Regions from separate parts of the Actinosynnema sp. NPDC023658 genome, predicted to be linked through region 2. Evidence: riboswitches for the same ligand, from Rfam matches in the RefSeq annotation. Region 2 holds a riboswitch; each other region holds the start of a gene.
The links. Region 2 has a riboswitch for S-adenosylmethionine ahead of AB0G02_RS08165 (aminotransferase class V-fold PLP-dependent enzyme). Riboswitches for the same ligand answer to the same signal wherever they lie in the genome.
Positions count from the first base shown of each region.

Region 1: it holds a riboswitch for S-adenosylmethionine, as region 2 does, so the genes downstream of both, thrC (threonine synthase) here and AB0G02_RS08165 (aminotransferase class V-fold PLP-dependent enzyme) in region 2, are expected to answer to the same signal.
Region 3: it holds a riboswitch for S-adenosylmethionine, as region 2 does, so the genes downstream of both, AB0G02_RS11840 (ATP-binding cassette domain-containing protein) here and AB0G02_RS08165 (aminotransferase class V-fold PLP-dependent enzyme) in region 2, are expected to answer to the same signal.

Region 1 covers NZ_JBFAAX010000091.1:15,444-17,700, reverse strand. The annotation lists gene thrC (threonine synthase) at 81-1,343, opposite strand; SAM riboswitch class I at 1,355-1,470, opposite strand; gene holA (DNA polymerase III subunit delta) at 1,566-2,257, shown strand, end outside.
Region 2 covers NZ_JBFAAX010000040.1:20,978-23,234, forward strand. The annotation lists gene AB0G02_RS08165 (aminotransferase class V-fold PLP-dependent enzyme) at 1-1,020, opposite strand, end outside; SAM riboswitch class IV at 1,060-1,173, opposite strand; gene AB0G02_RS08170 (potassium/proton antiporter) at 1,236-2,257, opposite strand, start outside.
Region 3 covers NZ_JBFAAX010000072.1:12,937-15,193, reverse strand. The annotation lists gene AB0G02_RS11840 (ATP-binding cassette domain-containing protein) at 1-880, opposite strand, end outside; SAM riboswitch class I at 1,082-1,174, opposite strand; gene rsmA (16S rRNA (adenine(1518)-N(6)/adenine(1519)-N(6))-dimethyltransferase RsmA) at 1,261-2,139, opposite strand.

The DNA.
Region 1 (2,257 bases), on a different contig from region 2:
CGACCACGCTGCTGCCCGGTCGGTGAGGTCCGGCGGATCGGGTGGGGCCGGTCGGTGAGGCGTGACGGCCGGCCTCGGGGTCAGTCCTGGAGGGCCTTCAGGACGGCCTCGGCCGACGGCGGGACGTTGGCGCGCGGGCCGACCCGGTCACCCAGGGCGTCGAGGGTCTTGAGGCCGTCACCGGTGATGAGGAGCACCGTCTCGCCGTCCGGGTCCAGTTGGCCGGTCTCGATGAGCTTCTTCGCGGTCGCGACGGTCACGCCGCCGGCGGTCTCGGCGAAGATGCCCTCGGTCCGGGCCAGCAGGCGGATGCCCTCGACGACCTCTTCGTCGGTGACGTCCTCGATCGCGCCGTTGGTGCGGCGGACGGCGTCCAGCACGTAGGGGCCGTCGGCGGGGGCGCCGATCGCCAGCGAGCGGGCGATGGTGTCCGGGCGGACGGGGGTGACCACGTCGTGGCCGGCCTTGAAGGCGGCCGAGACGGGGGAGCAGCCGGTGGCCTGCGCGCCGAACACGCGGTACGGGGTCTGCTCGACCAGGTCGAGGGTGCCCAGCTCGCGGAAGGCCTTGTCGACCTTGGTCAGCTGGGAGCCGGACGCGATGGGCACCACGATCTGGTCGGGCAGCCGCCAGCCGAGCTGTTCCGCGACCTCGTACCCGAGCGTCTTGGAGCCCTCGGCGTAGTAGGGGCGGACGTTGACGTTGACGAACGCCCAGTCCTCGTGCTCGGCGGCCAACTCCTGCGCCAGCCGGTTCACGTCGTCGTAGTTGCCGTCGACGGTGATCAGGTTGCCGCCGTAGACGGCGGTCATGAGGATCTTCGCCCGCTCCAGGGTGGACGGCACCAGCACCACCGACTGCCAGCCGGCGCGGGCCGCGGCGGCGGCCACGGCGTTGGCCAGGTTGCCGGTGGACGGGCAGGCCAGGACCTTGAAGCCGAGCTCGCGGGCGGCGGCGAGGGCGACGCCGACCACGCGGTCCTTGAACGAGTGGGTCGGGTTGCCGGTGTCGTCCTTCACCCACACCTTGCGCACGCCCAGGGCCTTGGCGAGGCGGTCGGCCTCGACCAGGCGGGTGCCGCCGGGGTTCGTGTTGGGGTGCGACTCGACGGTGGTCGGCACGGGGAGCAGGCCGCGGTAGCGCCAGATCGACCGGGGGCCCGCCTCGATGTCCTCGCGGCGGATCCGACCGAAGTCGTAGGCGACTTCCAGCGGCCCGAAACACTCAAGACAGGCGTACTCGGCGGCCAGGGGCGTCTCGTGGCCGCATTCACGACACGAGAGCGCGCGGGCGGGGCCGAGGTCGAAGGAGGTGGTGGCCGAGGGCACACTGACAGCAGTCATCGCGAGGTATCTCCTCATCTTTCCCGCGCGTCGCGGGTCGGAATTGGCACCGTGATCGCCAGCGGATGCTGTGCGACGGGTTGCCGGGGCTTCTTCGGGCCGATCCCTCTGCCCCTCTGGATGAGCGGTATTCAGTTATGGCCTCAACTTACGGCACGATCCCGACCCTCAGCCAGAGACGTCCACCATCCGGACGTCGGTCACCCGTGGGAGGATCGCGCCGTGAGTGCGCCCGCTGACACGCCCGACGCCGTCCACCTGATCATCGGTGAGGAAGAGTTGCTGGTCGAGCGCGCGGTCCGGGCGGCGCTGGTGGCAGCGCGGAAAGCCGACCCGCAGGCCGACCTGACCCGCGTCCGCGTGACCGATCTCACCCCTCCTGAGCTGGCCGAACTGGTCAGCCCGTCGCTGTTCGCGGAGGGTCGGGTGGTCGCGCTGGAGGCCGCGCACGAGTGCGGCAAGGAGATCGCGGAGGCGATCCTCGCCTACGCCAAGTCACCGGCGGATGGCGTGTCGTTGGTGGTCGTGCACAGCGGCGGCGGGCGCAGCAAGGTGGCCAAGGACCTGCCCGCGGCGCTGCGCAAGGCCGGTGCGCGGGTCACCGAGTGCCCCAAGGTCACCAAGGCGGCGGACCGGGAAGCGTTCGTGCGCAACGAGATCCGGTCGGCGGGTGGCGGCAAGGCCGACCCGGAGGCCGTGGCGGCGCTGATCGAGGCGGTCGGGTCGGACCTGCGCGAGCTGGCGGCGGCGGCGTCGCAGCTCGTCGCGGACACCGGTGGGAAGGTAGACGCCGAGGCGGTCCGCCGGTACCACCGGGGTCGGGCCGAGGTGACCGGGTTCGCGGTCGCGGAGAAGGCGGTCATGGGCGACCGGGCCGGTGCGCTGGAGGCGCTGCGGTGGGCGATCCAGCTCGG
Region 2 (2,257 bases):
CAGCGCCAGCTCGTGCGCGCCGGGCACGGTCCTCAGGCCCGCCCGGAGCCTGGCCAGCAGCGTCCGCTCGTGCGCGGTGGTCTGCTCCCAGTGCCTGCCCAGCACGTCGCACGCCACGGCCAGCGCGTGCACGCCCACCACGTTCGGCGTGCCGGCCTCGTGCCGCTCGGGCACCGCGGACCAGGCCACGCCCAGCCGGTCGCCGTGGTCGGTGACGCGGGCCGTCGCACCGCCGCCCACCAGGTACGGCTCGGCGGCCTGCAACCAGTCGGACCGGCCGACCAGGACGCCCGCGCCGAACGGGGCGTAGACCTTGTGCCCGGACAGCACGGTGTAGTCGACGTCGAGCGCGCGCACGTCCACCGGCCGGTGCGGCGCGAGCTGGGCGGCGTCCAGGACGATCCGGGCGCCGTGCCTGCGCGCGACCCGGGCCAGCTCGGCCACCGGCCACACCTCGCCGGTCACGTTCGACGCGCCGGTCACCACGACCAGGCGCGGGCCGACGGGCGCCTCGCGCAGCGCCCGGTCCAGCTCCAGCACCGCGCCGGCGGGCGAGGGAGGCGTGCGCAGCCGCCGCACGTTCGGGCCGCGCCACGGCAGCAGCGCGGCGTGGTGGTCGGTGTCGAACAGGATCACGGCGGTGCGCTTCGGCAGGCTCCTGGCCAGCAGGTTCAGCGCGTCGGTGGTGTTGCGGGTGAAGACGACGGCGTCGGTGGCGCGGGCGTTGAGGAAGCGGCGGACCGACGCGCGGGCCTGCTCGTAGACCTTGGTGCTGACCTGCGAGGCGAAGCCCGCGCCCCGGTGCACGCTGGCGTACCAGGGCAGCACCTCGTCCACCGCGTCGCGGACCTGCTCCAGGCAGGGCGCGCTGGCCGCGTGGTCGAGGTTGGCGTACTCGACGCGCTCACCGGTCACCACGGGCACGCGCAGCGCGGCGCCGACGACCGTGGGAAGCGCGGCGGCGGGAGGTGCGGCGGCGAGTGCGGTGGGGAGCTGCTGCTGGGGGACTGCGATCGTCATGACGCCCTCCGGGGGTCCGGGACACCCCACCCGAGAGGGAGCCCGCGCTTGCCGGACGCCCTGCGCGCCGGCCAGGTCCTCACCAGGGGCACCCCACCGCGGTAGGAGGGTTGCCGGCCAGCGAGCCTGGGCTTCGCGCTGGCACTCATGACCTTCGTCCCGAAGCTAACCCGGACCGCACGCCCGCGTCGAGCGGTGTTCACATCCTGGGAGCGTCACGGCAGGCCGGCGTCGCCCATCCAGCGCGCGAACCGGCCGGCCCGGTCGACGGCCCGGATGCGCTGCTCGGTCGCCGTCCGCATGGCCTCCGTGCACACCACGAGGAGCTGGTCGTGCACCTGGAGGCGGGTCGTGGGCTGGGGGGTGAAGCCGTTGTCGTCCCGGACCACGAGGCTGACCGACGAGCCCGGCGGCAGCCGCAGCTCGGACAGGTACACGCCGTGCAGCTTGGAGCCGGGCTGGATGCGGACCTGGAGCAGCTCCGCGCCCAGCTCGTCGAGGGCCGACGAGTCGACCTGCACCTCGTGGGCCTCCCCGGACTTGACCAGCTTCAGCCACTTGGCCAGCCACGGCAGCGTCGTCCCCTGCACCACGGTCAGCACCACGACCAGCACGAACACCGCGTCGACCAGGTTCTGCGCGCCCGGCACCTGCCCGATCAGGGGGATCAGCGCGAACACGATCGGCACGGCGCCGCGCAGCCCGGACCACGAGATGAACACCTGCTCCCGCCACGGCACGCGGAACGGCAGCGCGGCGAACAGCACCGACAGCGGTCGGGCCAGCAGCACCAGCACCGCGCCCGCGACCAGGCCGGGCACCAGCGCGTCGAGCAGCCGACCGGGCGAGGCGTACAGGCCGAGCAGCACGAACAGCCCGATCTGGGCGATCCAGCCCAGCCCCTCGGCGAACGACAGGGTGTCCGACCGGTGCGGCAGCCGGGCGTTGCCGAGCACGAGGGCGGCGATGTAGACGGCGAGGAAGCCGGACGCGTGCGCCAGGTCCCCGACGGTGTAGGCGAGCAGGCACACGGCGACCGTGGCCAGCGGGTACAGGCCGGTGGCGGGCAGCGCGGCCCGGCGCAGGCCGACGCCGCCGAGCCAGCCGAGCACGACGCCGACCACGGCGCCCGCGACCAGCTCGTAGCCCATCAGCAGCGGCGCGGTCCAGGTGATCGGGTCGGGCGCGGCGAGCAGCACGACGGCGATGTACACCGGCGCGTCGTTGATGCCGGACT
Region 3 (2,257 bases), on a different contig from region 2:
CGAGCCGGGTCAGGCCGCCGCCGAGCAGGTTCAGCTCGACGCCGAACCGGCTGGTGGCCTCGGGCAGCAGCGCGCCGACGGCGGCGAAGCCGACCAGCACGACGTCCGCGACCCGGTCGAACGCGCTCTCCAGCGCCGGGTTCTGGTCCACGGCGGGCAGCAGCGACCCGGCCGTGCGGCTGGCGGCGTCGGACACCAGGTCGAGCACCTTGCCGTGCTCCACCACGCGGCCGTCCTCCAGCACCGCGACGTCGTCGCAGATCTTCCGGACGACGCTCATGTCGTGGGTGACGACGAGGACCGTCACGCCGAGCTCGGCGCGCGCCCGGTCCAGCACGGCGAGCACCGAGCCGGTGGTGTCGGGGTCGAGCGCGGAGGTCGGCTCGTCGGCCAGCAGCACCGACGGCGCGGCGGCGAGGGCCCGCGCGACCGCGATCCGCTGGCGCTGGCCGCCGGAGAGCTGGTCGGGGTAGGAGCCGGCCTTGTCGGTCAGGCCGACGAGGTCGAGGAGCTCCGCGACGCGGGTGCGGCGCTGCGGGCCGGCCACGCCCGCGGCCTCCAGCGGCAGCGCGACGTTGCCCGCGGCGGTGCGCTGGCGCAGCAGGGAATCCCCTTGCGGCACAACGCCGATCTGCCGGCGGGCGGCGCGCAGCGCGGTCCCGTCGAGGTTCACGAGGTCGGTGCCGTCGACGCGGATCGAGCCGCTGTCGGGGCGCTCCAGGAGCGCGACGCACCGGGCCAGGGTGGACTTGCCCGCCCCGCTGGGGCCGACGACGCCGAGGACGGTGCCCGCGGCGACGTCCAGGTTCACGCCGTCCAGCGCGCGAACCTGGCCGGTACTCCCGGGGAAGGTCTTGGTGAGGTTCTCGACAGTGATCACGTTTCGCTCCACGACTGCATGCGGCAGCGCACGCTCATGGCGTGCGTGACCGACGGCTCAGCTCAGAAAGGTGTCCTGGTGAAGGACGCGGGGATCCGAAAGCGCCTACGGGCTGCTAGCAGCTGCGACAGGCCGAGGAGGTGCGGCGGCCGTGGTCGACGACCCGCCGTCGGGTGAGCATTCGCATCCTGGGCACGTGATCCTCCATCGGTCCTGGCTGAAGCACCTTCCCCCATGGAGGGGTGGTTGCTGCGGCGTCGTAGAGCCAGGTCTCTCGGCCGCTCGGGATGGCACAACGAGTAGACCTGACGAGGCCCGACTGACGCAAGCCTGAAACCGGATCGTCCGGCAAATCACACTTTCGGCCGAAAGATCATCGACTACCGGGCGGACGCGGCCTCGGCTATCCGGATGAAGTCACCGACGGCCAGTTGTTCGCCGCGCAGGGAGGGATCCACCCCTGCGGCGACGAGGAGCCGCTCCGCCTCGACGGCCGAGCCGGCCCACCCCGACAGGGCGCCGCGCAGCATCTTGCGCCGCTGCGCGAAAGCCGCGTCCACCAACGAGAAGAGCCGCTTCTGGTCCACAGTGGACAGGGGGGCGTGCCGCTCGAACGCGACCAGCGCCGAGTCCACGTTGGGCACCGGCCAGAACACCGAGCGCGGCACGGGCCCGGCCCGGCGGGCGTCGGCGTACCAGGCGAGCTTCACGCTGGGCACGCCGTAGACCTTGCTGCCGGGCCCGGCGGCCATCCGGTCGGCCACCTCGGACTGCACCATCACCAGCCCGGTGCGCAACGACGGCAGCGCGGCCAGCAGGTGCAGCACCACGGGCACGGCCACGTTGTACGGCAGGTTGGCCACCAGGGCCGTCGGCGGGACCGGGAGCTGGTCCGGGGTGACGCGCATGGCGTCCTCGTGCACGACGGACAACCGGTCCGCGAGGTCGGGCGCGCGCTCGGCCACGGTGACGGGCAGGCGTTCCGCGAGCACCCCGTCGATCTCCACGGCCACCAGGGCGCGGCAGGAGGGCAGCAGCGCCAGCGTCAGCGAGCCCAGGCCGGGGCCGACTTCGAGGACCACGTCGTCCGGGCGCAGGTCGGCGGCCGTCACGATGCGCCGCACCGTGTTGGGGTCGTGCACGAAGTTCTGCCCCAGCTTCTTGGTGGGGCGGATGTCCAGGTCCGCGGCCAGCCTGCGGACGTCGGCCGGGCCGAGGAGTCGGCTCCCCGGTTCGGTCGACGTCGAGTCCTCAGTCACCCGTGCATTGTCCATGACGGTTGAGGGTGGGGCGCGTGTGCGTGCGCCTGGTCGGGTCCGGCTCGATTTGACATGGGGCCCTTACGGGCACCCCAGGCAGGCCAAAGCCGGCAGGCCC